Regions from separate parts of the Paenibacillus amylolyticus genome, predicted to be linked through region 2. Evidence: riboswitches for the same ligand, from Rfam matches in the RefSeq annotation. Region 2 holds a riboswitch; each other region holds the start of a gene.
The links. Region 2 has a riboswitch for S-adenosylmethionine ahead of V6668_RS24820 (methionine ABC transporter ATP-binding protein). Riboswitches for the same ligand answer to the same signal wherever they lie in the genome.
Positions count from the first base shown of each region.

Region 1: it holds a riboswitch for S-adenosylmethionine, as region 2 does, so the genes downstream of both, mmuP (S-methylmethionine permease) here and V6668_RS24820 (methionine ABC transporter ATP-binding protein) in region 2, are expected to answer to the same signal.
Region 3: it holds a riboswitch for S-adenosylmethionine, as region 2 does, so the genes downstream of both, metA (homoserine O-acetyltransferase MetA) here and V6668_RS24820 (methionine ABC transporter ATP-binding protein) in region 2, are expected to answer to the same signal.

Region 1 covers NZ_CP145892.1:5,910,029-5,920,050, forward strand. The annotation lists gene V6668_RS26215 (response regulator transcription factor) at 44-745, shown strand; gene V6668_RS26220 (HAMP domain-containing sensor histidine kinase) at 766-2,208, shown strand; gene V6668_RS26225 (ABC transporter ATP-binding protein) at 2,312-3,070, shown strand; gene V6668_RS26230 (ABC transporter permease) at 3,073-5,475, shown strand; gene mmuM (homocysteine S-methyltransferase) at 5,559-6,626, opposite strand; gene mmuP (S-methylmethionine permease) at 6,604-8,016, opposite strand; SAM riboswitch class I at 8,109-8,210, opposite strand; gene V6668_RS26245 (Ger(x)C family spore germination protein) at 8,281-9,483, opposite strand; gene V6668_RS26250 (spore germination protein) at 9,480-10,022, opposite strand, start outside.
Region 2 covers NZ_CP145892.1:5,603,461-5,613,482, forward strand. The annotation lists gene V6668_RS24785 (YuzB family protein) at 1-65, opposite strand, end outside; gene V6668_RS24790 (NifU family protein) at 144-389, shown strand; gene V6668_RS24795 (SDR family oxidoreductase) at 528-1,307, opposite strand; gene V6668_RS24800 (DUF2167 domain-containing protein) at 1,417-2,124, shown strand; gene V6668_RS24805 (hypothetical protein) at 2,100-2,324, shown strand; gene V6668_RS24810 (MetQ/NlpA family ABC transporter substrate-binding protein) at 2,444-3,283, opposite strand; gene V6668_RS24815 (methionine ABC transporter permease) at 3,359-4,018, opposite strand; gene V6668_RS24820 (methionine ABC transporter ATP-binding protein) at 4,019-5,053, opposite strand; SAM riboswitch class I at 5,180-5,321, opposite strand; gene V6668_RS24825 (Cthe_2314 family HEPN domain-containing protein) at 5,451-6,167, opposite strand; gene V6668_RS24830 (COX15/CtaA family protein) at 6,331-7,269, opposite strand; gene V6668_RS24835 (thioredoxin family protein) at 7,792-8,136, opposite strand; gene V6668_RS24840 (DUF2515 family protein) at 8,279-9,565, shown strand; gene V6668_RS24845 (putative polysaccharide biosynthesis protein) at 9,765-10,022, opposite strand, start outside.
Region 3 covers NZ_CP145892.1:1,999,382-2,009,403, forward strand. The annotation lists gene V6668_RS09135 (MOSC domain-containing protein) at 1-192, shown strand, start outside; gene V6668_RS09140 (ROK family protein) at 265-1,143, shown strand; gene V6668_RS09145 (HRDC domain-containing protein) at 1,320-2,321, shown strand; gene corA (magnesium/cobalt transporter CorA) at 2,392-3,327, opposite strand; SAM riboswitch class I at 3,779-3,902, shown strand; gene metA (homoserine O-acetyltransferase MetA) at 4,139-5,056, shown strand; gene V6668_RS09160 (PLP-dependent transferase) at 5,081-6,268, shown strand; gene V6668_RS09165 (trans-sulfuration enzyme family protein) at 6,265-7,437, shown strand; gene mqnC (cyclic dehypoxanthinyl futalosine synthase) at 7,679-8,815, shown strand; gene V6668_RS09175 (aldo/keto reductase) at 9,049-10,022, shown strand, end outside.

The sequences.
Region 1 (10,022 bases), 310 kb from region 2:
ACATATCCATTAAATCCATATCTATCATACTGGAGCGATACATATGCTAACCCACCCGCGCAAAGTCCTCATCATTGAGGATGAATCAGATATTTCGCGCATTCTGCGAGATTATTTAACCAAAAATCAATATGAAGCCGCCGTGGCAGCCACTGGACAAGATGGACTTCAGATTATGGAGCTTATTCAACCAGACTATATCATTCTGGACATTATGCTTCCGGACATGGACGGGATCGAGATCTGTCGAGAGATCAGAAGGCGCAACAATATCCCCATCCTCATTCTAAGTGCCAGAGGCAGTGATACCGATAAGGTACTTGGTCTTGGCTTTGGAGCAGACGACTATATGACCAAGCCCTTCTCGCTGAGCGAATTGTTAGCACGAATTAATGCCCACTTCAGGCGTTATGACAGTATGACATCCGTTGGAGACAGAACAGATCTGTTGCATCTTGGAAACCTGGTGATTGATAAAAAAGCCTATAAAGTTACATTAAACGGATCGGAAGTTTCTCTGTCTGCCAAGGAATTCGAATTACTTCATTACTTGGCAAGCCATAAGAATCAGGTATTCTCCAAAGCCCAGTTGCTCGACGCCATCTGGGGATATGCAACCTACGGTGATGAAAATACCGTAACCGTATACATTCGCAGACTACGTGAAAAGATTGAGGCAGATGCCTCGCATCCGACCGTTCTGAAGACGGTATGGGGTGTCGGTTACAAATTCAATTACGAATAAGTGAGATTGGAGGCACCCACATGTCATTGAACAGCTGGTCCAAACGCTGGTTGTTAACAACACTTGGGCTTCTCATTATTATCGTTTTAAGTATCCTTGCACTGTCGATGATGCTGTTACAAGATCGAAATTCAGGCGAATCCAATCTGTCCCTGAATCAGGTTCGACTCAAGGTCAATCCAATCTTACTCGCTTTGGAGCAAAATTATCAGCATCTTAATGAACAAAATATTCGTGAAGACATACGTTCCACCGCAAGAGAGACCGGGGTTCTGCTTACCTATCTAAACTTGGATGGAAAAGCCATTCTGTCCTCCGACCCCACCTCTGAAGGGACGCAAGTTAATCTGCGTACAGCTCTTCATTATGATCTGCATCATGCCACTCAGGCCGCGGATGGTAACGATTGGCTTGATATGGCGTTTCCTGTGATGGACGGACCCACGGGAAGTCAGATCGGCAATGCCATCTTTTCCATCCCCCAAGCCATGGTTACGGTTCAGCAATCGATGACTTTTCCGGTTATATTGATTAGCGCACTCCTGCTCCTGTCACTGATTCTGAGCTTATTTCTATTCTGGATGAAACGAAAACTGGACAAACACCTGCTCTCTCCCATCCATCAATTGAAGCAACATGCGGAATCCATGCTTAAAGGCAATTATGAAGAAAAAATCCAGTACAACCGGAACGATGAATTGCTCGAAGTATATGCCATGTTTGATCTCATGCGCACGGAGATTAAACATATGAGCGAGCAGCGTATTCAGCAGGAACAAGCACAAAAAGAACTCATCACCAATATATCTCATGACATTAAAACACCAATTACCACGATAAAAGCATACATAGAAGCTATTGAGGAAGGACTATGCAACGATCAGGAGACGCTGATGGAATATATGGGAGTGATGCGAACCCATACGGATAAAACAGCCCGCCTTGTGGAGGATCTGCTAGTTCATGCACTTCAGGAATTGGGGCAAATTTCGGTGGAAACCCGTGAGTTGTACAGTGGGCCTATACTGGAGACGATGTTGAAACCTATTGAACATGTTGTCCTAACAAAGGGGCTTATCTATAAAGGACCCAACTACATCCCCAATGTGTTAATCGCTATCGACCCCACTCGAATTGAACAGGTGATCTCCAATCTTGCCGCCAATGCCCTCAAGCATACAGCTCCAGGAGACACGATACGTATAGATATGGAACTGGAATCTGAGCATTTGAATGTGACGATTGCCGATTCGGGTCAGGGAATACGTGTACAGGACATGCCGTTTGTTTTTCAGCGTTACTTCAGAGGCCAGGCGAGTCATGCAGAACAACGTGTTCAGGAAGGTACAGGGCTGGGCCTTTCTATCTGCCAAAGCATTATTGAAGCACATGGAGGCCATATTTCCTTTACTAGTAAAGAAGGACAAGGTACAACCTTCCGGTTCTATCTGCCGATCTGCTGAGCCCACACTCAACAGCTGTAATACTTTATTCATAATTTGATAAGGCTTCCTCAACATCCCTCCTCTAGAATAAATCCTATATTGCACTCGGGAGTGATTCGAATTGTCCAAAAAGGTGATTATCCGTGCACAGAATCTGTGCAAAACGTACAACAGCGGAAGTGAACAACATCATGCCATCCGTAATGTTGATCTTGATATCTATGAAGGGGAATTCACGGTCATCATGGGTAACTCTGGCTCTGGCAAATCAACCCTCTTATATCTGCTAAGCGGACTGGATCAGATTACAGCAGGTGAGGTCTATTTTCGCGACCAGCGGATTGACGCTTACAGTGAACGTCAAATGTCCGATTTCCGCACCCGCCGGATCGGTTATATCTATCAAAGTATCAATCTGGTCCCAGACCTTTCCATCAAAGAGAACATTGCTTTACCGGGATATATTGCAGGAAACAAAAAGAAGGACATCCTATCCCGCGCTGCTGAGCTGATGAATGCCATGGATATTGATGGACAGCGTAACCGCCTCCCATCCCAAACTTCCGGAGGACAGCAGCAACGAGCTGCGATTGCACGGGCTTTGATCAATTCGCCGGATATCATTTTTGCGGATGAACCGACCGGAAGCTTAAATATGGAACATGGCACAGCCGTTCTCGATATCCTTACAGATATTCATCGAAAAGGACAGTCTGTTGTTATGGTGACGCATGATATCAAGGCCGCCTGTCGGGCAGATCGCCTGATCTATATTCAAGACGGCAAGATTGGCGGAATCCTTGAGTTTGACACCTATGACGAACATCAAATTCAGGATCGTGAAGCGATTATCTTCGCTTTGGTTACGGGGAAGGAATAACGATGGCAGTCATGTTTAAACTTAGCTTGTCGTATCTGAGTAGGAACAAAATACAAAATGCGCTGATTGCGCTGCTCCTGCTACTCTCGACAGTTCTTGTATCTACAGCTATTGTCATTCTGGCGAACACAGGCAATCAGTTTTATGAAATGCATACCCGAACCCATGGATCTCATCAGATCCTGACGTTTGAAAAAGGACTGAATGACCCTGACGCTGTGCACAACTGGTGGGCTTCTCAGGATGGAGTTCAGGTGTCTCCTTTGCTAACGTATCGTACATTGTCAGGCATCATTTTGAATGAAACTCACATCCCTAACATCTACCTGTATATGTTTAATACGCCTCCGCCGCCATGGGGTGTGGATGAACTAATTTTCTCAAGCGGGACGCCCGACACAGTTCCCGAACAAGGCTCAGTCTGGATTCCAACGTCCATGGCGAATGCTTATCATATTTCGGTAGGTGATACCATTGGCTTCAAAACCGGCTCAAGCACACTCGAATTGAATGTATCGGGCATTGTCATCGATGTACCATATGGGGCACCCTTCTCCAATACAGCACGGGTCTGGATGAATCCTACCGATTATCAACATGATCTCGCTACACTTGCTGGCAACGAGAATCGTATGATGGGCATCCATTTTAACGATTACAGCATGAATTCGGTGTATTGGGAACGGTACAATCGTGAGACAGGTATTCCGTTTCTGGAATCCAAAATGGAGTTCGAGGCCATTGCCTCTTTTTATCTGATCATCAATCAGGTTATTGGATTCATCATGATATTCATGGGTGTTGTCATGCTCTCTATCGCCCTGATGACCATCGGATTTACGATTGCGGATGCCATCCTGGCCAATTACAGAACGATAGGAATCCTCAAATCACTAGGTCTGACTTCCCGAAAAACGATAGGCACCTATGTTATTCAATATGCATTGATATCCATCGTAGCCATTATCCCAGGACTTGCACTCAGTATATGGATATCCAAATGGATCATTAATATTTCTGTATCCTCTCTTCGAGTGGGGAATCAGAACATTCCAGTCCAAGGATTGGATGCGGCCATACTGGCCGGCGTACTACTATTTACTCTAGTGATTCTGTTCACTGTGTTATATGCCAAAAAGGCACGCAGCATACAGCCCGTGCAGGCTATTCGGTATGGTATGTCGGAGACAGATCACAGCCGGATGGCTGGCAAAATGAATTCGCCATTGGCGCACTGGATCGGGTTCACACGACTGCCTGTGACCGCCGTGCTTGGATTCCGACATGTGTTCAAAAACACCAAAAGCTCTGTTCTAACAATCCTGCTGACTACCATGGCTTCCTCCGTACTAGTTTTGGGGTATGTTCTGCTGACCAGTATAAACGGAATTGAACAGACCGCAGCTAAATGGGGGTATGACAATGCCAATATCGCAACAGTCGTAGTGAACAAAAGTAACTTCCCCAAGGCTGAACTAAAGCACGTGTTAGCGCAGGATTCGAGGATCAGCAATGTAGGCTGGCAAGGGAACACAACGGGTGTAATTAGCCCGGAGTCTTTGGCAGCAGTAGAGGGCCAATCCATCAGTCTCAACTTGAGTGTACTGGACGGGAGTTATCAGGAACTTGGATTCGAAACGTTAAAAGGGGTTAACCCACAACATGCGAATGAAATTGCCATTGGTGTAAGTGTAGCCAAAACATCAAATAAAGATCTCGGTGATCTTATCGATATCTATATTGAAGGAGAAAAGCGTACATTCCTCATCACAGGCATCTATCAGGCGTTCGCCAACATGTCTGTTTCAGGCAGAATCACCATTGATGCCATGAGAAGTGTGAACCCGGATTATAGTGAATTTGATGTTATCTTCATCAATGTGAACGATATGGCACAAGCGGGTAAGGTTGCCTCGGAATTAAATGAGCAATTTAAAGATTTTGCTTCGGTAGTCACTCAAAAGACTTTGCTTGATTCGGTTTACGCGGAAGCCGCTAACATCCTGATCTATCCGATGAGCCTGATCGGATTGCTGTTTATCATTGTGACGTTCATCATTATTTTCAGTACCTGTAGAATCAATATCCGTAAAGAAAGCAGAACGTACGGGATATACAAATCGCTGGGAATGACATCTCGCCAAATCCGGTTGTCGCTCACCATGGGAATGTTCATACTGTCCTCCGTGGGAGCCATACTGGGTATTTTCGTCGGCGTATACCTGCTGCCTCTTCTACTCGAAATGGTCCTTTCCGGTTATGGTATCGTACAGCTTCCACTGATCCTGCATTGGGGTGGAATGGTACTGTTCACCTGTCTAAGCATCATTGCAGCCAGTCTTGGCTCGTGGTTCTCTTCGAGAATCATTCGGGAAGCATCGCCACGTATACTGGTTATCGAATAATGTAATCAGAATGCCTTAACACAATAAAACAAGCCCTTCCATACCTCTATAGGATGTGGAAGGGCTTGTTATCATGATATGAACTAATTCCGCCATTTCTTCGCAAGTGCACCAATCTGATGTGGCGTAGTACGGCAGCAGCCGCCAATAATTTGCGCGCCCGCAACAACCCACTGTTTCGAAGCATCACTCATGCTGCCACAGGTACCCTGTCCGCTCCACGTCTTCGTCACTGCATCATACGTCTCACCTGAGTTCGGATACACAATAACAGGTTTGTCGCTAGCACTGCTGAGAATACCCACTGCTTCCGTCACCACTTCCATCGGAGCACAGTTCAGGCCAATCGCCGCAATCTGCGGCTCGGAGCCAAACGTCTGTGCACATACCTCAAGCGGTGTGCCCTCGCTGATGCTTGTCCCGTCTTTTAAAGAAAATGATAACCAGGCATACGCATGAGGGAACTCCTTCAGTACATCAACCAGCACCTGTGCTTCCTGCAGGGAAGGAATCGTCTCAAACGCCAGAATATCAGCACCCGCTTCAAGCAGCGCCGCCATACGTGGACGGTGAAATGCGGCCAGCGTCTCATCCGACACGCCGTAATGTCCCACATACTCTGAACCATCCGCCAGATAGGCGCCGTACGGACCAACGGACCCGGCAATAATTGGACGTGGACGAAAACTGTCTCCTTCGCGATCTACTGTACGATCTGTTATATGCTCCTCATTCTCTACGTTCTCGGAACGTACCGAAGGAGCTTCTACAAGCTGACCTGTCGAGCTTTCTCTCCCTACTAAACTACTCTGCACTTCTGCCCACACGTCATCTCTCGCCTGTACAGCCAGTTCCACCGTCTTCCGGATCAGCTCCAGTGCTGACTGTTCATCGATCCCTCTCTTACGGAAACCATCCACCGTCGCCTGATAACTGGATGTAATCGCACAGTCGGCTCCTGCTCGAAAATAATCTGCATGGACCTGAACAATAACATCCGGATTCTCAAGCAACACACGAGCAGACCATAGTGGATCATCGAGATCACATCCATGCTGTTCGAGTTCCGTAGCCAACGCTCCATCCAGAATCATGACCGGATGTTCACGAAGGATCTGTTCTATGGGGTTAGTCTGTTGTGCTTGCGTCATGTACTTGTCCTCTTTTCTTATTCACACGTTCTGTCAGATAATAAGCAGCGTAACATACTGCGATAAACGGAACCCCACAATACAGCGCAATTCGCTGTGTCGGGTCAAAGGCAATACCTATGCATGAAGCCAGGCATAATATAAATGAAACAATTGGTACCACCGGATACAGTGGTGTGCGGTAGACCAGATCTTTGACCGCATGTCCTTCCCGGATATATTGTCTGCGGAACATGTATTGGGAGGCACTGATACTCATCCATACTGCAACGACAGCCAGACCTGAAATGGAAACCAGTGTAATATACACGGTACCTGGCGCAATGATGCTGGACAGCAAAGCCAGCGCACCACCCACCATACTAATCAGAAGTGCATTCAGCGGTACTCCGCTTTTGGTCAATTTGGCAAACCACGGAGAGATCGTTCTTTTGTCAGCCAGAGACCAGAGCATACGTGAAGATGCATACAGGCCTGAATTGGCAGCAGAGAGAATCGCCGTCAGAATAACAAAGTTCATAATGTCTGCTGCATAGGGTACACCCACCCGCTCCATTACCGCTACAAACGGACTTTCCAGTACACTGGCATCCGACATGGGCAGCAAGGCCGACAAGATAATAATCGTTCCGATGAAGAAAATAACCAAACGCCACAGCGTTGTATGAATAGCCTTTGGTATCGTCTTTTCCGGGTTCTCCGTCTCACCGGCGGCAATGCCGATTAACTCGGTGCCTGAGAAGGCAAAGTTTACAGCAAGCATGGTCATCAATATCGCTGTAGCCCCATGAGGGAACCACCCGGATGCGGTAATATTCGATAGAAATGGAGCCGGTTCAGAATCCGCCATGGGAATGAACCCAAACATGGCTGCGCCACCGATAATAATGAAGATTACGATAGTCACTACTTTTACAGATGAGAACCAGAACTCGGATTCCGCAAAAAATTTCACCGTTAGAGCGTTAAACAGAAAGATCATCAGTGCAAAAACCGCGCTCCATATCCATACGTTTACCGATGGGAACCAGCGCTGCATAAGCAATCCGGCGGCTGTGAATTCGGAGCCAAGCGCAACAGTCCAGGTTAACCAGTATAACCAAGCCACCGTGTAACCTGTTGCCGGTCCGATATATTTGGCTGCATAACTATGAAATGCTCCCGTCTCTGGCATATGAACAGACAGTTCACCAAGACAGAGCATCACCAGATATACAACGATGGCTCCAATCAGATAGGACAGAATGGTTCCCAGTGGTCCCGCCTGCTGAATCGTGTAACCTGAGCTGAGGAATAATCCCGTTCCAATGACTCCTCCGAGAGAGAGCATGACCACATGCCGTGCCTGCATTTTCCGCTGAAAATGCCCTTTGTCGTTGTTGTTCTCCATACCTGCTGCTCCCCTACTTCTTCATCCAGAAAAAACAAAAAAGACCCACTCTGCCTAAAGAGTGCGCCGTTACTGACAAATAAAAACAAACGCTCCTATCTATCAGGCTTTCACCCGCTGGAATTAGCACAGTATCCTTCAGATCTGTTGCTGAGGTTTCTAAGGGCCAGTCCCTCCACCTCTCTGGATAAGAAAATGATTTTTTACTAATATAGCGATCTATCATGAATGTGTCAACAATTAAATAATATATGGCACACCTCGCTATTCGGTGGAAGACCCCGGATTCGTGATGGTGGTCTTTACCTCATAGGTGATCGGCACGGTGCTAAAAATTTTATCCCAATCGTCTTTGACTTTTTTCCATGTTTTAGGTTCTTTAATACGCAAGCTATCCCGAAAATCCGCAACATCTACTTTATAGGTATGCTGAAGTTTGTATAACAACTGTCGAATCTGTTGTTTGGCAAGTTCAGCAAATTCTTTTTCCAATTCACTGAGATACGCACCTTTTTCCTCTTCCTCGGGAGCACGCCAATCCTCCATCAACCAGCCTTCGGATTCAGTTTTCACATGGAATGAAATATCATCGCCAACCACTTTTGGAATTATTGTTGTTTTTTTCTTCTTCATTTCATATACAACAGTGAACCCCTCTTTATTGTATGTCTTCAAGATACCTCCTTTTTCTTTAGGTCTGAGCCAAGATAGCCCTTCTAGATCCGTTTGGCTGAGTTCCCCGATGAATTTGGTTGTTTTCCCATCAAAGATACTGGCACCGGAGAACTTGTCCTCTCCATTGAAGTTCAGTACATTCTGGAGCAAAAAGCTGGAACCGGATTGCATTTGTGCATCTAATTTGGAGAGTAGAACGGGGTCCAGGATTTTATTGGACAAGTATGAATTACCGGTAATACCTGTAAGATAAAATGCTGGAATCCGGGAAGGATCATCTGAAGTCAGTACATCAACAGCGCGATGATGGCTAATCAACACCAGACAGTTAGGACGAATATCGTTATCCCGAAGTACAAAATCCAGCAGCTGGTCCAGACCATACTTTTTGGCGATATCCTTGGACACAACGATAACCTTCAGATGATGTCCGATGAGCGGATGATCTCGTCTCAGTGCAAACTGACGAAAGATTTGCAGCAATGAATCTCCGGTAAGCTGTTCATTGGAATAGGACGTTTTACCAGAAGCAGGCGAACCGGATTGTTGGCTCTTTTGACTGCTGGAATTACCGGGAGCAATCTGTACCGTGGCCGTCAAATTGTTCTGCTTGGAGTACCCTCCTCCCTGATTGGCGATGTTCTCCTCAAATTCCGTCTCTTTGCCGATATCGATCCCGAGACCAACGTAGACACTTAGATCCTCTATCTCTCGACTGCTCCAACATCCGGATATCGTTAAGAGAATGCATAATACAGTGGCTAAGCGTAACAACATGCGGAATGTAATCATGCATGCTTGCCTCCTTTTTTGCGAATCAGACTTAACAACAGTAGTACCAGAGGTAAAATGCCAAACAAAAATACGGACACATTGCCTAGCATATCTCCTAGTACGAAGGTATCATCCACTGTTTTGGGTATCATTGCTGTCAGATAAATGAACGGCAGCAGGCCGTACATGATGCCTTTGATTTTTTTGGAACGAAACAAATCACGAATACCCACCGAAGCGCAGTAATGTGTAATTGCTGTAGTCGAAAAGATTTGCATAATCCAGATGACCAGCAATAAGGATTCAAAACGCTCGAATATCAGACCCTGGATTTCGAAGCTTCTTACCAAATCCAGTGTTGGCCAGGTTCGAGTTTTGATGCCATCGAGCGATAAACTGCCTATAACCATCACCACCGTGATCAAGTAGATAATAGTGGATATGAGTATCCCCCAGGTCATCGCTTTATTGCTCTTCTTCGGATTTTTCATATAGGCAGTCATGATTAACATCACCTCATAGCCCGTATAAGATAATAGTGAAGGCTTCAACCCTTG
Region 2 (10,022 bases):
TGATCCATGACTTCATCTGTGCCAAAATGCATATTATTGGCACAAAATTCAATAATCGGTCTCATATAGGTTCACCTGCTTTGTTTGACCATTTTAATTTGTGGCCATTTGTAATATAATATAGGGGAAAGGAGTTGAAAAAAATGAGCGAAAACGCACAAAGCACCATGTATGATGAAGTAATTGATGTGCTTGACAAACTTCGTCCGTTTCTGCAACGCGATGGCGGTGACGTGGAACTGGTCGACGTGGAAGACGGCATTATTAAGCTGAAACTGGTCGGTGCCTGCGGCAGTTGCCCAAGCTCCACCATTACCTTAAAAGCCGGGATTGAACGTGCCCTTCTCGAAGAAGTTGAGGGTGTACAAGAAGTCGTACAAGTATTCTAATCAATCCTTCACGAAATAAACCTCAAGAGCCTTTCGCTTCGCATGAAGCGGAGGGCTCTTTTTTTGTGTGCATATGCAGAGAGTCCATTTCATCTGTCCCTTTTACCAGATTCCACGTACAATCCTTCAATTCACCTTTTAAGTATCCTCACGCTGTATGGTCGGACGAATCGGATCAAGTCCTCCAGATACATCCATAATGTTGCCTGTTATAAAATCGGAATGATCAAGGCACAGATACGTAATCACTCGTGCAATATCTTCACCGCTGCCTGGACGCCCTCTTGGTGTTTCCTCGTCGATGATGCCTGCCATTTCATCAATCGTTTTCTCTTTGTTCGCACCACGAATGTCACCTGGACATACCATGTTAACCGTAATTCCATACGGGGCTTCTTCAACCGCGAGTGTCTTTGTGAACGAAACCAGACCCACCTTGGCAGCCGCATATACGGCGCGATGAGGCCAAGATCTCGCTTCTCCAGCATGACTGAAGCCAAAATGGATAATGCGTCCCCATTGCTTGCGTCTCATCTCTGGCAATACACGCTGATCCAGTAACATCGGTCCCAACAGATTTCCCTGCACAAGCATCTGGACCTCAGCTTCAGAATAATCCGCAAATAATCGTCGTTCACGGACAAATGGACCTGCGTTATTCACCAAAATATCAATACTGCCCAGGTTGCCTTCCACCTGCTCGACCAATGAAGAGATATCTTCCACCTTGGATATATCAGCCTGGATGGCAATGCACCGCACACCCTTGGCTATAATCTGAGCCTTTAAAGCCTCAGCTTCTGTTCTGCTGTGTACATAGTTGAGGGCAATATGGCACCCTTGATCTGCCAGACTGAGGGCCGTCATTTTACCAAGACCTTTGGCACTTCCCGTTATGAGGGCAATCTTTCCCTTCACGTTCATCCCCCTCTTCAAAGAGCAGTCACTATCCAGTATAAAAGATTTATCGTCCTCCTACAACTCGCTTATCCACAAGGGATTATCCACCTTTAATTCCAAATATATTTTGACTGAGCAAGCACCTGATGAGTACGATTGGATTATTGGACCAGCATCTGTCTCTCTGGATGGTAAGGCCACCCTGGAAGTCCCTGAAAGCCATTCCTATCTGGATAAGCCCAATACCCAACGCTCGATACTTAACAGTGATGGAAAGCCTAATGGGAACGAAATCGGAAGCCTAACCAGCAATAGCGAATTCGGCTCGTGGTATGTAGTTTTCGAGTACGTGAAGACAGGTCATATTCATGATGACGATCAAAATTTGAATGCCGAAGAGCTGTTAAGCAGTTATATCCGAGGCACAGAAGAAGATAACAGAGAACTTGATCCTGAATATAGAACGTACATAACGGGGTGGGAAATCGAACCGGCATATGACATTACCAAACATCAGTTGGTTTACTCCCTTGGTTTTAAGAATGCTGATCAGCAAGCCATGGTCAATTACAATGTAAAACTCCTGACACGCGAAGGATACATCACAGCCATTCTGGTTACAGATACGGCCAACTTTCAACAGAGCCGTCAGGCATTCGAGGAAACCGTACTTCATAAGCTTAGCATCAATGCAGGATACACCTATGAGGAGTACAATGCTTCGACTGACAAAACATCCACTATAGGGCTCAACAGTCTTCTGATGGGCGGATCGGGTACACAGCTTCCCAGAAATTCAGTGCTCTTCTTTTGCTCAAAAAAGGATGGGCTTTGATCCTCGTTGTCGTCCTTGGGTTAATCGGTTGGATCAGATACAAGATCAAAAGCTCACACGGAGAAGAAGAAACACTCTCTCCCTCCGAGAGAACGTACCTGCAAGAAGCAGATGAGCAGCAGTATGCTGATCAGAATGAATTATCCTACTACCGCCAATCTGGGCATCCATCCAACGCGGATAAACCGGAAAAACTCTGACTTATGTTGATCCCCACGTCAGCACAGACTTAGGAAACATAAAATAAGCCGTATATCTCTTCAGAAGAGATATACGGCTTATTCTTAATAGCTTCACATCATAACATACATATCGTGAATTATTCAGTTGCAGGTTCAACTGCACCTTTATAACGTTCTTTGATGAATGTTTTCACTTCTTCGGAGTGCAAAGCAGCAGCCAGTTTTTGGATTGCATCTGCATCCTTGTTGTCCTCACGGGAAACGAGGATGTTTGCGTATGGGTTACCTTGCAGATCTTCGATCAGCAAAGCATCATTCGCCGGATTCAGGTTCGCTTCGAGCGCATAGTTAGCGTTGATAAATACCAGATCCGCTTCATCCAATTGACGAGGCATCATGGCTGCATCCAGCTCAATGATATCCAGGTTCTTCGGATTGGCTGTGATATCTTGAATCGTAGATGTAATATTTGTGTTGTCTTTCAGCGTAATAATACCTTCCTTCGCGAGCAACAACAGTGCACGTCCACCATTGGATGGGTCATTTGGAATTGCTACTTTTGCGCCGTCAGCCAATTCATCCAAAGACTTAATCTTCTTGGAGTATCCGCCAAAAGGTTCAACATGAACAGGTGTTACAGAAACGAGGTTGAATCCACGTTCTTTATTCTCTGTGTCCAGATATGGTTGGTGTTGGAAGAAGTTTGCATCCAATTTTTTGTCAGCAAGTTGCTGATTGGGTTGAACATAGTCGTTGAATGTAACGACTTGCAGACGGATACCTTGTGCTTCCAGTTCAGGCTTGATGCTTTCCAGAATCTCTGCGTGTGGTGTAGGTGAAGCTCCAACTTTCAATTCAACTGTACGAGGTGCACCTGCTGAATTGTCTGCGCCGCTATCGGCGTCCTTGTTGTTTCCGCAAGCTGCGAGAACCGCAATCAACATAAGACTAAGTAGAGCAAAAGACCATTTTTTCATGTGTAAAACCCCTTCTCTAATCATTTTTGTCATGTGGCATCCGCATTATTGCATATCCATCATGTTATCTATGTGTTATTTCCTGGTGAAAAATGTAACCAAGCGATCTCCAGCCATCTGGAGAATTTGCACTAGAATGACCATAAATACAACGGAAATTATCATAACTTCATACTGATAACGGAAGTATCCATAATTGATTGCCAGCGTTCCCAGTCCTCCCCCACCAACCATGCCGGCCATCGCCGTATAAGAGACAAGCGTAACGATGGTGATTGTTATACCAGCAAGGAGACCAGGCAGTGCCTCAGGCAGTAATACCCGTCTTACAATCTGTCCGGTTGATGCACCCATCGCCTGTGCCGCTTCAATTACACCACGATCAACTTCTCGCAAAGTAGTTTCCACTAAACGAGCGAAGTATGGAGCTGCTCCAATAACGAGAGGCGGTATCACACCCAGTACCCCTGTGGCCGTACCAACGAGTGCACGTGTGAACGGAATAATGGCTATAATCAGTATGATAAAAGGAACTGACCGCAGAATATTCACAATAAACGATATTATCGTATACACCACACGTGACTGTATTGAGGCGGATCTCGCCGTCATGAATAGCAATACGCCAAGCGGCAAACCAATGATAATGGTGAACAAGCCAGAAGCGCCCAGGATTTGTAGTGTCTCTATTGAAGCTTTACCAATCTCTTCCCAACGTACGGTTGAAAAATCCATCTAACGAAGCACCTCCACATCAAGTCCCTCAGCGGTTAATTCTGATATCGTCCGATCAATCGCATTTGAATCACCCTCGAACCGAACGGTCAGCTGCCCATAAGGAACCTGTTTGATCGTAGAGATTGTACCTTGCAGGATGGCAAAATCCACGCCTGTCTTACGTACCGTTCTAGACAAAATCGCTTCATACGTTTTGTTACCCAGAAAGGATATCTTCACAAGTTTGGAAGCAGCACCTGCCTGCAATTCAACGCCTGCATTTGCCAGAGCGGTCTCTTCCAGAGCAAGTCCAGCTTCATGGTCACGCATCATGAAGTCCCGCGTAATCGCATGCTGCGGCTTCAGGAACACGTCTGTTACAGGTCCTTGTTCCACAATGCCGCCCTGATGAATGACAGCCACCTTGTCACAGATGTTCTGAATGACATGCATCTCATGTGTGATCAGCACAATCGTAAGGTTGTACTTTTCATTAATGTCGAGCAATAACTTCAGGATTGAATTTGTCGTCTGCGGATCAAGTGCCGAAGTAGCCTCATCACAGAGAAGAACATTTGGGTCACTTGCAAGTGCTCTCGCAATCCCTACACGTTGTTTCTGGCCACCCGATAATTGAGCCGGATATTTGCTGCTGTGGTGCTCCAGACCAACCAGTGCAAGCATTTCCTTCACTTTGCGATCAATGGCTTCCTTGGGTGTATTCACAAGCTTTAGTGGAAAAGCTACATTGTCATATACCGTTGCCGAAGATAACAGATTAAAGTGTTGAAAAATCATCCCGATCTTGCGTCTCTGTTGCTGCAATTCGGTTTTGCTTAGTTCAGTAAGGTTGATTCCGTCGACCCATACCTCACCCTCCGTAGGCCGTTCCAGCAAATTAATGCAGCGAATCAATGTGCTTTTTCCAGCTCCGGAATGGCCAATCACACCGTAGATTTCACCCTTTTGGATGCTCAAATTCAGCTCGGATAACGCTGTTGTAGATTTTGCCCCTTTGCCGTACGTTTTCGTTAAACCTTTTAATTCAATCAATCGCACTTGCCCCTTTCCAACCACCTACATGTATCTTTACCCGATCTAAAGGAAAACTCCCCTTAAAGTACAAAAAAAGAGCCCTTTGCAGATACAAAGAGGGCTCTTCACGTGAAAGAATATACCTTCTCATCTGCCAAAATCGTGTCTTGCACCATTTTGTAGGAATTAGCACCTAACATCTATAACGAATGATACATGTATCATGTCGTTACAAATCGGTTGCCGGGCTTCATCGGGCCTGTCCCTCCGCCGCTCTCGATAAGAAATATGTTGTTGTAGGATTTTATAAGTTCATGTAGTTTATGCTTTATAATGTGAACGTAACTTCCAAAATATCAGTTATATCCGTGTAACATTCGATTGAAACTCAGTATATTCCAAGTATTCCGATTTGTCAAAGGGAATTATTTCTTTTCCATATTTTGTTGATATAACTATAAGAGGCTGTTAACGTTTCACAGACCATATCGACGCCCTGACGCATTTCCTGCACATGCTGATTCAGATCCTCCAATTTCACTTTACCTTGCAAGGTCTGGTGTAACTGCCACAGGTCATCGTGCATTTCTGAGTTCATGTAGTGAATTTCCATATTACGTCGTTTGCGCAGCTTGCTCATCGGTTCACGATAAGAGTCCTTGATCTGTATTAATTGCAACGCAAGATCATGATGCTCCCTTGCATAGTCGAACTGCCTTAACACCGTAAAATAAGAAAAATGCGCTTTGGTATTTGAAGTATTCAACTGGAATATTTCATTTAATACCGTGCCCACTTTATCCAGAATGGCAAAGCAGCGGATAAAGCCATCTTTGTAGAAATACACATACCGGGCATACTCGGCTTTTTCAGTCGGCGTCATATCATCCGTTGAACCTGCAACGACCTTTTTGCGAAAATGAGCAGCAGCGAAACAGCTTTGCTCCAGTTCATCCAGTGAGGAGATGAGTCCCTGAGTCCACACATACAGTTTCCGATAGTCATGCGTGGGATCATGGTCCACATGCATTTGTCGTTGAAATAGCTCAAGCGTATGCGCCATTGCGTCCATCGCTGCCTTCAATTTACCTTCGTTTATACGTGGCTTTTCCCCCAACAACGTTCGCAGCATATCTAACCTCCTCTTTTCCAAATCAACAAGAATTCATCACCGTGAACGAAACATCATTCATTCCGTGTAATTGCTGCTTGCCATAGGTTGCCCTGATCCCTCTGACATCAAACAAAGTCCACCTGTCCAATGATGTACATCACTGGATGGTGGACTTTCATATTTAAAAACGATTAGCCGGGCGATGTAGCTTGTACACCAGGAAACTCATATACGTTAAGACTCCGAACAATATGGCGATATCCAGCATATGAGCAAGAGCTACGAACATGTATACTTCCGGACGGTTCATTGTCACCATCATGAAAATACCAATGACTACTTGCATCAGAATAAGAACAACGGATACCACACCCAGAGTACGCATTTCCTTGTTGTCCGGATGATTACGGTAAGCGAAATGACCCAGGATTGCGATAACAATCACGAGCGACGCAGCTGCTGCACGGTGAGCAAAAGCAACCGCTACCCCACCCGAAAGCTCAGGAATAATCTGCCCGTTACAGAGCGGAAATCCAGAACATCCGCCGGCAGAATCCGTGTGACTCACAAATGCACCTGTGTATACCACGAGATATGTGTAAATGGTGGAGAACCAGACCAGATTCCTGAATTTTTTGCTAACCCGAGGGTATTTATTCAGGCGCTCCAATCCGCCATCTTTGGCCTCCTGCCTTATGCCCAGCGCCATCATTAGAGAACTGGCAAAAGCAATCAGTGCAAAACCAAAATGCAGTGCCATGACTGCTGAAGATTGGGAGAAGACAACGGCAAAAGCCCCCATGATTCCCTGGACGATAACAAATACCAGAGTTAAGAAAGAAAACAATTGCAGGTCACGGCGTGACTTGCCAAACCGCAGAAAAGCAACAAACGAGGCAATGGACAACAGTCCAGCCAGTGCACTTACAGCGCGATGGGAATATTCAATGAGTGAAGCCACAGTATGTGCGGGAACGAGTTTTCCGTTACATAAAGGCCATTCTGTTCCGCAGCCAAGGCCCGATTCCGTTTTGGTTACGATGCCTCCACCAAAAGTGGCCAGAAACATGACAAGACAGGTTAATACGGTTAACCATTTAAACAAAGTTAAGTGTTTCAATTTTTTCTCACCCGCTGTTGGTTTAAGATGGCGAAGAATTATTCTCCGCTTGTTTCGGTACTTTGACACTTATTTCACAACTAAATTCATTATACCGGATAAAATGTTCATTGACGTCGCGCTTTGTGACAAAATGTTAACGTCTGGTGAAATAATGACCCACAGGTCATTGAGGATATGTACAGAAACGTTTCTTACATAGAACGTGTCGAACACACAAACGCCATTTCCCTATTTCAAGAGAAATGGCGTTCTTTTTATTATACCCTTTTACAACATGAACCTGTCATACTTTTATATAAGTTCAATGAAACATTTACACAATAACGGAGAGGACAGAAATAGCCTGAAGAAGCGGAGCTAAAAGCTTTCTGAAAGAAAGCTGCATCGGAAGCATATGCTTCGCCTTTATCCCCGGATTTCTCCCCTTTATAAAAGGGATCAAAGAAATCTGGGGATAACAGCGATCGGAAGGTTATTCTGTCATCGGAGTGCCTGTGTAAAAGTTGAGCTTGTATAACATTATTTATGAATCGTGTTGTACACCTCAACTGCTCGATCTAAGAACTGCTCAATCTCTTCTCTCGACTTGCGTAGCTTGTTCACATACCGTACGAGTTCGCGGCCATCTGTATACGCCACAAAGCTCGGAATGCCAAGAATATTCTGTTCTTCACTAACCGTCCCAACCTGATCCACGTCGACCTCAATCAAGGTCAGTTCACGTGCATATTTCTCTTCAACCTCAGGCATAAACGGATCGATGTATTTGCAGTCACCACACCAGTCTGCCTTGAATACGGCAATCGTCAAACGTGGGGATTGGATGGCTACATCAAAAGCCGGTTTGGAAGTAATCTGTTCCATTCGGTTCATCTCCCTTTCTGTACCTTGTCTTACCCTAAGTGAAGCAAATTGGCGAGTGGAAGTCAAATAATCAGCGCATACTTAGAATAAACCACATGGTCTGTGAAATTAAACCCAGAACATCATGAAAGGATGTCACATCATGACTTCCACCAGAACCGATTCTTCCAGCGAACAACATCACGGGTCCCTCCTGCAGATGGTCCTTTCCATTCCGGGTGCTGCCCGGGAAATCTGGCGTGGCAAACAGGCTGCATGGCAAGCTTCTGCACAGCTTCGTCACCCTTTGCGTGACATCGAGTGGGATACAGATACGGCAGCTGCCTTACAGTCTGAGGTGGAGCGTTTGTTACCTGCCAGCAACAAATCTTTTGCACGCACGGACCAGGTTCAAAGCGCACTCGTCTGCGAAGAAGATTGCATCATTCTGGAAGAGATTAAGACACTGACTCAGGAGCACAATCGGAGTAATATCACTCGCACGGCAGCCTATCTGGAATGTTATGAGCAATATCCCGAACTGCATTGGGCACTACTGGCCCATATGGTCTCTCGCAACGGCGGATATCACATGACAGATCTTCAGAGTGACTTAATGCATAATCTACAGAATCAAAGCGATCGCGAGCATATGTATCGGCTGCTGGAGCGGTGCAATGCACTCATTTTCCAGGATGCATATCCACAGCTTCTACTGTATATGAACAGTCGCCGGATCGGACGTAGCTGTTTCCATCTCTTGTCGCACTTTCACGTATCGGCGTTTATGACGCCGTTTTGGGAACGCTTTTGGCTGGAACGATGCAGTTCACTGCTAAGTGTGGCATTAATTATTAATGAGCAGAACTATATCGAGAGCCGGGTGGTGCAGCATCCTTATTTTCAAAAAGAAGTACTTTCCAAACCCGCATTCCATCTGCATAATCTGGCCGGTCTGAATCATATCGTCTTTCCTCTTGGACAGGGAGCAGGACTCGCAGGACGCGTCATTGAACATTTTGGCAAACTGGATGAGCGAATCATGTTTGGCAAAGGGCTATATGCCCTGTTGTTTGGCGTGGAGCAAGTACACACACAAGTGTTGGAGTTCGCACGCTTGGTTCCCCATCGTGGCTCGCGCGCTGAATATTGGCCTGGGCTGTTTACCAATCGTGAAGACGAGGCAGGGGAACATACACTTTATGCTCAGGAGCTAATGGATGAAGAATGGCTTCCAGAAGGGCAACGATTATATAGTCCGGAACTGCTCTCCGTATGGGTGGACACGCCTTATGAACCGATCACCAGACAGGACTGGCTTCAGACTCGGGATTGTCTCGGTTATCTGACGGCACCGCGTCGACCATGGCTGTTTGAGATGAGTCACGAACACCGGTATGGCATGCTGAAAACAGCACTGGCTCATGATGCTAAAGCCATCACACACTAATGCTAAAGGACACATAGAGTCGGCAAAGACGGATGATGTGATACCCGATGTACCGCTAATCCTCACTTGCGGGGCTAATGTCGAGTTCAGTCGCTTAGCATTCCCTAACTATACAAAAAGCCCTGTCCGCTTAACAGCAGACAGAGCTTGTATCCTATTTTCACAAAATATTGGAGCATGAATGATGCTCCTTGCATGTTTAACCTCTTTGCCCAGCTCCACGTTGAAGACGCATAAGTGGACGAAGAATTTTTTGCAGAATACGGGGGTAACTGCCCAGCTCGTCCTTGCGCAGTACACGCAGCACAACCATGAGAACCAGATACACCACCACAACAAGCAAACCAACCACAAGGCAGGTAAGCAAGAAGGATACACGCGCTGGCAGGAACAGTCCAAAGATCGTATTGCCAATCCAGTTCGTTGCAAATCCTACACCTGCTGCAAGCAACACTGT
Region 3 (10,022 bases), 3.3 Mb from region 2:
GTAGGGCCTTCATCGATATTTCGACGGATCAGCACCGATCCAGCCTCAATGACGGTTCTTGAAGCCAATCGAATTATGCATCAGGGGAAAGAAAATGTCGAAGGTATTCAGGCGTTGCTGGCCATTCCTGCGCTGTCAGACAGCTGGAGGCAAACGTTAATGAAACGATTGTCCAAGTTGGAGATTAATTAGCAGGGTAATTATCGTGTCATCAAGTAAAGCAATTCGAATTCCTTTTTAAACTAACTTGGGAGTGTGACTAACATGACGATCTTAGGCGCAATTGAAGCAGGCGGAACCAAATTTGTATGTGGTATTGGCACAGAAAACGGAGAAGTTCTGGAACGCGTAAGTTTTCCAACAACAACACCGGAAGAGACCATGGCTCAAGTGATTTCATTTTTTGAAGGCAAAGGCATTGAAGCTCTGGGTGTAGGTTCATTCGGTCCGATTGATCCGATTGAAGGAAGCCCAACATATGGCTATATCACAACAACACCTAAACCACATTGGGGACAATATAACGTGATTGGCAAGCTCAAGGAGCATTTTGATGTGCCGATGACATTTGATACGGATGTGAATGGTGCGGCACTTGGAGAAGCAACCTGGGGCGCTGCACAAGGTCTTGAGAGCTGTCTGTATATCACTGTGGGTACAGGTATTGGTGCAGGTGCTGTGGTTGGCGGTAAAATGGTCCATGGATTGTCACATCCAGAGATGGGACATATCATTGTACGCAGACATCCAGAGGATACATACGAGGGTTTCTGTCCGTATCATGGTGACTGCCTCGAAGGCCTTGCAGCTGGCCCAGCTATTAACAAACGTTGGGAGCAACCGGCTTATGAACTGCCTGCAGATCATAAAGCTTGGGAGATCGAAGCACATTACCTGGCACACGCCCTGATGAACTATGTTCTGATTCTCTCTCCGCAGAAAATTGTCATGGGTGGCGGAGTAATGAAGCAGGAGCACCTGTTCCCGATGGTTCGTAGCAAACTGCAGGAGTTGCTTGCAGGATACGTTCAGCATCCGGCACTTCAATCCGACATTGACCAGTATGTTGTTTCACCAGGACTTGGCGACAATGCAGGGCTGTGTGGTTCGCTGGCGCTTGCCAAGTTGGCATTGAATAAGTAGGTCATTAAGGGATTGACGAATTTTACCATTGTGGTATGATATGGGCAACAGCATAGTACGGTTAATGAGGAAGCACCTCTCTTGCATGGATTTTGCAGGAGGGGTGTTTTTTTGTGCTGCCTATAGGTAGCATCTTTAACTCGTATAAGCTGAATATTCAAAGGGAGGGAACGAAAATGGAAGTCATTTTCATGAACAGATTGTCCAGAATGTCAGATCAGAATGCAGAGTATGCACAGTTATGGATTGGGGAAGAGGAAGATAGTTGGCAGCTGGGATGGAGTCGCTACGAGGAAGGAGAGCATGAGGACAGCATCTGGTATGAAGGGACTTCTTGGGAGGAGCTGCTTCATATTTACCGTCATCAGCTTGCCATACAGATGAGTGAGGGGTACCGACCGCAGTTGCAGGGGTTATTTCATGAGAATGATGATCTGAAGTCACGCAGTTATGGTGGACAGCGGCTCCATTGTTACAGTGAGTTATACGGCAATGAACAATTATATACGGATCTGTGCACATGGCGCAGGAAGAGAGCTGTGTCTGACCGGAAGGCACCGTATTTTATTGCAACGAATCGTCTGCTGCGTTTGATCAGTGCCTTTGTTCCGCAATCGCTGGATGAACTGATGCAACTTCCGGGCGTAGGAGAGAGCAAAGCAACTGAGTATGGTGCGGAATGGATGGAGATTACAACCGGACTGGAGCGTTCAACGACATTCCCGCTGGACTGGGTATACACGGCGCTGAAGGAAGAAGAGTATGAGAGTTGGTTATACAAGCAGAGAGAGCAGAAGTACAAGCAGGAACTTGATAAGTTCACCACGCGTAAGCAGGTGCTTGAAGGCATGAAGGAAGGGCATACGTTAGAGGAGATTGTTAATCGATCCGGATTATCCCGACGCGAGTTGGTTGAGCTGTTAGAGGCACTGGATCATGAAGGTTATGACACCGATTGTCTTCTTGATGTGGAGCTGGCAGTGATGCCAGAGAACGAACAAGAGGCCGTATGGAGTGCGTATGAGGAGCTGGGAGATACGTTCCTGAAGCCAGTATTACATAAGGTGTATGGAGGAGAGAAACCCGATGGAGGAAGTCTGGAGCAGGTCTATGAAAGACTGCGCATGATTCGAATCCGCTTCCGTCGGCACGCAGAGACAGAGAAGAATGTTGGTTAATACTCAGAAATGAAAAAAGACGAGGCGTTTCTCCCGGAGGAGCGCTTCGTCTTTGTTATTTCATACGAGTTCATACCCAGTCTTTCTTGCGGAAAATGAAGAACATGCTCAGGCCCAGTGTAACCATCAGGCCAATCACAACAAAATAGCTGTATTTCCAGTTAAGCTCTGGCATATTCGTAAAGTTCATGCCGTATATACCGGTAATGACCGTCAGCGGCATGAAGACCGTGGTAATGGCGGTAAATACACGCATGATCTCATTCGCCCGGTTCGCAATACTGGATTGGTAGGCTTCTCGTAAGTTGCCCATCAGGTCGCGATAAGTCTCAAAGGTTTCAGATATTTTTACAGCATTCTCATAGATGTCACTGAAATACTTTTGCAGTTGATCATCGATGAGACGCAGATCTTTTTTGTTCAGGGTGTTAATGACCTCTTTCTGAGGTCCAAGCACTTTTTTCAGCCACAGAATCTCACTGCGTAGCCCGATAATTTCATTCAGATGTGACTTTTTGGTGTGCATCAGAATGTCTTCCTCAAGCTTCTCGATCCGTGCTTCAATTCGGTCACCTACGGTGAAATAATTATCAACAATCAAGTCAACCAGCAAATATAGCAGACGATCCGGTGTACTGATTTCCTGTTCCCACAGGATAGGTTTCAGTGTGCGCAATTCGCTGATCTTGTGCTTTGTAACACTAATAATGAAATGTCTGCCAAGGAATAAGTTAACCGCACGTAGAAATATCTCTTCATCATCAAAACGGATGCTATTAATAACAATAAAATAATGGTTCTCATAAATTTCAATCTTCGGACGTTGTTCTTCGTCACTAAGACAGTCTTCCACAGCCAGATCATGCATCAAGAACAGCGGCTGAAGTACCGCCAAATCGTCTACGTCTGCATCAATCCAGTAAAATCCTTCCGCTGGTGGAGTCAGCGCCTGCTGAATGTCGTCCACCGGAATAAATACACCGTTGTTTACCAACCGGATTTTCATCGTTAATCTACTCCTTCTGCACCCGCCAACTTGGCGGATATTATCATTATGGGCGCAAAAAGAACAAATCAGCCGGTCGGCAGCGGAGCCTGGAGATCAGGGCTGCGTTCACTATATAATCAAACGGAAGTCACTTCCCGCTGCCGGCATGCTGATGTCAATTCTCTATGCAGTTTGTCGGAATTCGGCTGCCAGTCAGGCCTCGGGTCGCCATCCATTTAATATGTCACCTCTCACATAAGGGTTTATAACACCTTGTTTAGTATACCGCTGGTACAAGGTGCTTTCAAGCGCAAAAATGTGTCTATTTCGCGCCCTGAGGCAGTGTATGACAACGGATGATGAACGGTTCCGGTCTGGGAAGCAGACATTGAACTGCAACTTGACGTGAGGGCATTAATGTAATAAAGTAGACGGTGAACCATATTAAATTACAATCTAATACAGCGAAATCTTATCAAGAGTAGGTGGAGGGACTGGCCCGATGAAACCCGGCAACCGGCGGTATACCGCACGGTGCTAATTCTTGCAGCGACTAAGTGTCAAGTGGCACTGTTGTAACTGAGAGATGAGAGAGGCGCATATCTTTTTTACATATGACCTTTCTCGAAATCCGAGGAAGGTCTTTGTCATATGCCCCGACTTCTCAGCAGTGATTTTCGCTAAGGAACTTGAGGTTGTTTGTAACGTTGGATGAAAGAGCAATTCAATGTTTTTACAAGCTCAAGGCAGTCTATAACTGTATTGATGTGAAGACATCAAGCCAGGGGTGGCTGCATCTATCTATGCACAAGGAGGAGTTAGACTTACTATGCCAATCAAAATACCCGATACTCTACCTGCAAAAGAAGTACTTGAGGGAGAGAATATCTTCGTCATGGATGAAACTTCTGCATATCAGCAGGATATTCGTCCACTCCGTATCGCTATATTAAACCTGATGCCCACAAAGGAAACGACCGAAACACAATTGCTTCGTCTGGTGGGAAACACGCCTATTCAGGTGGATGTCGTTCTCGTACATCCCAAATCCCATACGTCGAAGAATACGTCTCAGGAGTATTTGGATCTGTTCTATAAAACCTTCGATGAGATTGAGCACCGCCGTTTCGATGGAATGATTATTACGGGCGCCCCTGTGGAACAGATGGATTTCGAAGACGTGAACTATTGGAATGAAATCCAGGAGATCTTCGAATGGACTAAAACCAATGTGACTTCAACCCTCCACATATGTTGGGCTTCCCAGGCAGGTTTATACCATCATTTTGACGTACCCAAGGTTGCACTTGATGAAAAGTGTTTTGGCGTTTTCCCACATACCATCAATAAACCACATGTTCCGTTGTTGCGTGGATTCGATGAAGTATTCAACGTTCCACATTCCCGTCATACGGAAGTGAGACGCGAAGATATTGAAAAGAATGAGAATTTAGAGATTTTGGCTGAATCCGAGGAAGCGGGGATCTTCCTGGTTGCTACCAGAGACGGCAAACAGATTTTTGCCACAGGACATGCCGAGTATGACCCGTTCTCATTAAAGTGGGAGTATGACCGGGATACAGCTAAAGGGTTGGATATCGCATTGCCTAGACATTATTATCCGAATGACGATCCTTCCCGTGTGCCACCAGCTACTTGGCGCGCTCATGCCAACTTATTATTCTCTAACTGGCTCAATTACTATGTGTATCAAGAAACACCTTACGATATTGGCCCGCAAATCTAATCGAGATTACAGGAGGATGCAGCAATGGAAGACAACAACAAGTTGAAAATCGAAAGCCGCTTAGCACAAATTGGGTCCATCAATGAACCGGTTACAGGCGCCATTAACTTTCCGATCTATCAATCCACTGCGTTTCGCCACCCGAAGCTTGGACAAAGCACGGGGTTTGATTATATTCGTACGACCAACCCAACTCGCAAAGTGTTGGAAGAGGCGGCCGCAGCGCTGGAGTCCGGTGATGCAGGATTTGCCTGTAGCTCAGGTATGGCCGCGCTACAAACCATCTTTGCCATGTTCGGTCAAGGGGATCATCTGATTGTATCGCTGGATCTATACGGCGGAACCTATCGTCTGCTTGAACGCATCTTGTCCCGTTTCGGTGTAACCGCAAGTTATGTGGATACAAATGACATTGCAGCACTGGAAAATGTTCGTCAGCCGAATACCAAAGCTGTATTTATTGAGACACCAACCAATCCGTTGATGATGATCACAGATGTGGAAGCTGTCGCTTCCTGGGCGAAAAGTTACAACCTGTTGACCATTGTTGACAACACGTTGCTGACTCCATTTTTCCAACGTCCGATTGAACTGGGTGCCGATATCATCATTCATAGCGCTACCAAATATCTGGGCGGACACAATGATGTGTTGGCCGGATTAATTATTACCAAAGGTGAGGCGTTATCTGCTGAGATGGCGTTCCTGCATAATTCCATTGGAGCGGTATTATCTCCAAGTGACTCCTATCAGCTGATGAAAGGTATGAAAACGCTGGCTCTTCGCATGGAGCGTCATGAGCACAATGCACTTACCATTGCCAAATACTTGCTTGAGCACCCAGCGGTGGTTGAAGTGTATCATCCAGGCCTATCGGATCATCCGGGGTATGAGGTACAGAATAAACAATCCACGGGTAACACCGGTATCTTCTCTTTCAAAGTGAAGGATGCACGTTATGTTGAACCATTACTTCGTCATATCAAACTCATTGCTTTTGCCGAAAGTCTCGGTGGAGTTGAATCACTCATGACTTATCCAGCAGTACAGACTCATGCGGATATACCTCTTGAAATACGTGAAGCCGTAGGTGTGGATGACCGTCTGCTCCGGTTCTCCGTGGGTATTGAACATGCAGATGATCTGATTGCAGATCTCGGCAATGCTCTGACAGTTGCACAACAGGAAGTGGAAGGAGGCGTGCACTCATGAGTGAGTCCAACAACAAGCCCAATTCCGAGTTGAAATTTGATACCAAATTGCTCCATTTTGGAGATGAGATTGACAAAACGACTGGAGCGTCCAGTGTACCGATCTACCAAGCATCAACATTCCATCATTTTGATATCTTCAATCCGCCTCAACATGATTACAGTCGTTCGGGTAATCCGACACGTCAGGCTTTGGAAGATTACATCACACTGCTGGAGGGCGGTGCACGAGGATTCGCCTATTCATCGGGAATGGCCGCGATATCCAGCGTGTTCATGATGTTCTCCGCAGGGGATCACATGATTGTTACGGAAGACGTATATGGAGGTACGTATCGTTTGCTTACTTCCATATTAAGCCGTATGCAGATCGAGACAACCTTTGTAGACATGACCAATATAGATGAAGTAAAAGCGGCACTCAAGCCAAACACCAAGGCAGTTTATATGGAAACACCGTCCAACCCTACACTACGAATTACGGATATCGCTGCCGTAACTGACTGGTCGAAGGAACATGACCTGATCACGATTCTGGATAACACCTTTATGACACCGTACTATCAGCGTCCAATTGAGCTTGGTGTGGACATCGTCGTACATAGTGCTACGAAGTTTCTCGGAGGTCACAGTGATGTACTGGCAGGGTTAGCTGTTGCTCGTACGGAATCACTTGGCGTACAACTGAAACAGTTGCAAAATGGACTCGGGACTGTACTCGGGGCACAAGAATCCTGGCTTCTGATGCGCGGGATGAAAACCTTGGGGGCTCGCATGGCTCATAGTGAACGGAGCACAGCCAAACTGGCGGCATGGCTTAATGAGCGCAGTGATATTACTGCTGTCTTTTATCCTGGACTGGAGGAACATCCGGGCCGCGAGGCACATGAGCGCCAATCCACAGGATATGGAGCTGTCGTTTCATTTGACGTCGGTTCAGGTGATCGTGCAAAAGCAGTTCTTAACCGGGTGAAGCTCCCCATTGTTGCTGTAAGCTTGGGAGCTGTGGAGAGTATTCTGTCCTACCCAGCGATGATGTCTCATGCGGCAATGCCGGCTGAGGTTCGCCGTGACCGTGGCATTACAGATGGGTTGCTGCGCTTCTCTGTAGGTCTGGAAGATATCGAAGATCTCATTGTAGATTTGGAACAAGCACTTCAGGAATCCTAACAAAAGTGGATGCCCGAATACGCCGATGCGTATCACTTAATCTCGAACTAATTCTTTTCCATATGTAAAAATTTTTACTTATTTTTAAAGCACCTGTACATAAGGTGCTTTTTTTCACATGTAACCTGTGTTACGATATGTGGAGTACAGAAATACGATGTTGCCACCAGAACTTGCTTCTCTTGAACAAGTTGGGACGGATCGTTATATAATTTCTCTTCATGAGGGAGGCTTTTTTACGATGAGTACGGTAGACCGTATCTTAGATAAAGCCCTTCGGGGCGAACGTTTGGACTTGGAAGACACGATTGAGCTATTTGAATCGAATGAAGTGGACAAAATCGGGGCAGCTGCTAATGTCATTATGAAACGCATGCACCCTGAACCATACAGAACATTTGTAATTGGGCGTAACGTCAACTACACAAACGTGTGTGATGTGTACTGCCGTTTTTGTGCTTTCTACCGCAGACCTGGTTCGGATGAAGGTTATGTGCTTCCGGACGAAGTTATTTTCCAGAAGATTCAGGAAACGGAAGATGTGAATGGAACCGAGATTTTGATGCAAGGTGGAACGAATCCAAACTTGCCTTTCAGCTATTATACAGACCTGTTGAAAGCCATCAAAGAGCGTTTCCCGAACATCACGATGCACTCTTTCTCCCCAGCGGAGATTATGAAAATGGTTGAAGTATCCGATGGCCTTACATTGGAAGAAGTTGTTCGTGCCATTCACGAAGCTGGACTGGATTCCTTGCCTGGCGGTGGCGCTGAAATTCTGGATGACCGCACACGTCGGAAAATCAGCCGCTTGAAAGGTTCATGGCGGGATTGGATGGACGTTATGCAAACTGCACACCGCATCGGTATGAACACCACGGCAACGATGGTTATCGGCCTTGGTGAATCGATGGAAGAGCGTGCATTGCACTTGCTCCGTGTACGTGAAGCTCAGGACGAATGTATTGCGAACAAGTATGACTCCGAAGGTTTCCTGGCGTTCATTCCTTGGACTTTCCAGCCAGACAATACCAACCTCAAGCTGGAGCGTCAGACTCCAGAAGAGTACTTGAAGACTGTAGCCATCAGCCGCCTTGTACTTGATAATATTAAGAACATTCAATCCTCTTGGGTAACGATGGGTCCTGAGATCGGTAAGAAGTCGCTTGAATTTGGCTGTAATGACTTCGGTAGCACTATGATTGAAGAGAACGTTGTATCTGCTGCTGGTGCAACATATAAAGTTAACATTGAATCCATTCTCCGTTTGATTCGGGAGTCCGGTTATATCCCGGCACAACGTAACACCCGATACGAGATTGTGCGCATGTTCGACGAAGAGAATGCCGTACATGAAGATTTCGTAATGCAGAACTAATTCTAATTAATTCAATACTACTCTTTATAAACTTTGATCGTTAGATAAGTATTTATGAAGCCAAGCCCGCTGACTACTCCGTTTGGAGATACGGCGGGCTTTTTGATTTCTTTCTGCGGTTCGAGGTCATCAAACAGTACATGTTACGCAATTGGCGATATTTTATATTGAAATTGAACTGTTACAATGAAAGGGAACTTGTGTAGTCAGACACGCTGGAAGGGGTTAAACCGATGAAGAGAAGAATACTTGGCAAGACGAAACTGGACGTACCTGTATTGAGTTTTGGAGCATCCTCACTCGGTTCTGTATTTCGTGACATTGACCGGGACGAAGGGATTCGCACTGTACATGCGGCCGTAGATGCGGGGATGAATTACATAGACGTTTCGCCTTACTACGGGCTGACAAAAGCGGAGTCCGTGTTGGGTGAAGCCATCCGCAGCTTGCCGCGAAATTCATATATGTTATCAACCAAAGCCGGAAGGTATGGGGAAAATGAGTTTGATTTTTCACGTCAGCGGATTCTGGATAGCGTGCAAGAGAGCCTGGATCGACTGCATACAGACTATATCGACATTCTGTTCCTGCATGATATAGAATTTGTGCCAGCAAAGATCATCGTAGAAGAAGCCTTTCCAACGTTGCTGCGTCTGAAAGAGCAGGGAGTTATACGACATGCGGGCATTTGTGGATTGCCCTTGCCGTTGTTCGAGAAGGTTCTGCCACAGATCGATGCGGATGCGATCATCTCGTATTGTCATTATTCATTGAATGATACCTCATTATTATCGTTATTGCCCCTGTTGGAAAAAAAAGAAATTGGCCTCGTCAATGCTTCGCCTCTTTCTATGGGCTTGTTGAGTACCCGAGGGGCTCCTGCCTGGCATCCGGCAGACGATCGGGTGAAAGAGCTCTGCCTGAAGGCTGCCCGCTTCTGTGCAGAACAAGGTAGTGACATTGCCAAGCTGGCCGTGCAATTCTCCACATCGAATGAACGAATTCCGACAACACTGGTGAGCAGTGCCAGCCAGCGCAATATCCTCAATAATGCAGCCTGGATAGAGGAACCGTTGGATCAGAGCCTGCTGGATGAAGTGCTGCGCATTCTGGCTCCATTGCATAACGAGACGTGGTCAAGCGGACGACCTGAATATAATACGAAGCCAAGCAACACGTCAGCAGAAGCATCCAAGGGGGAGCAACG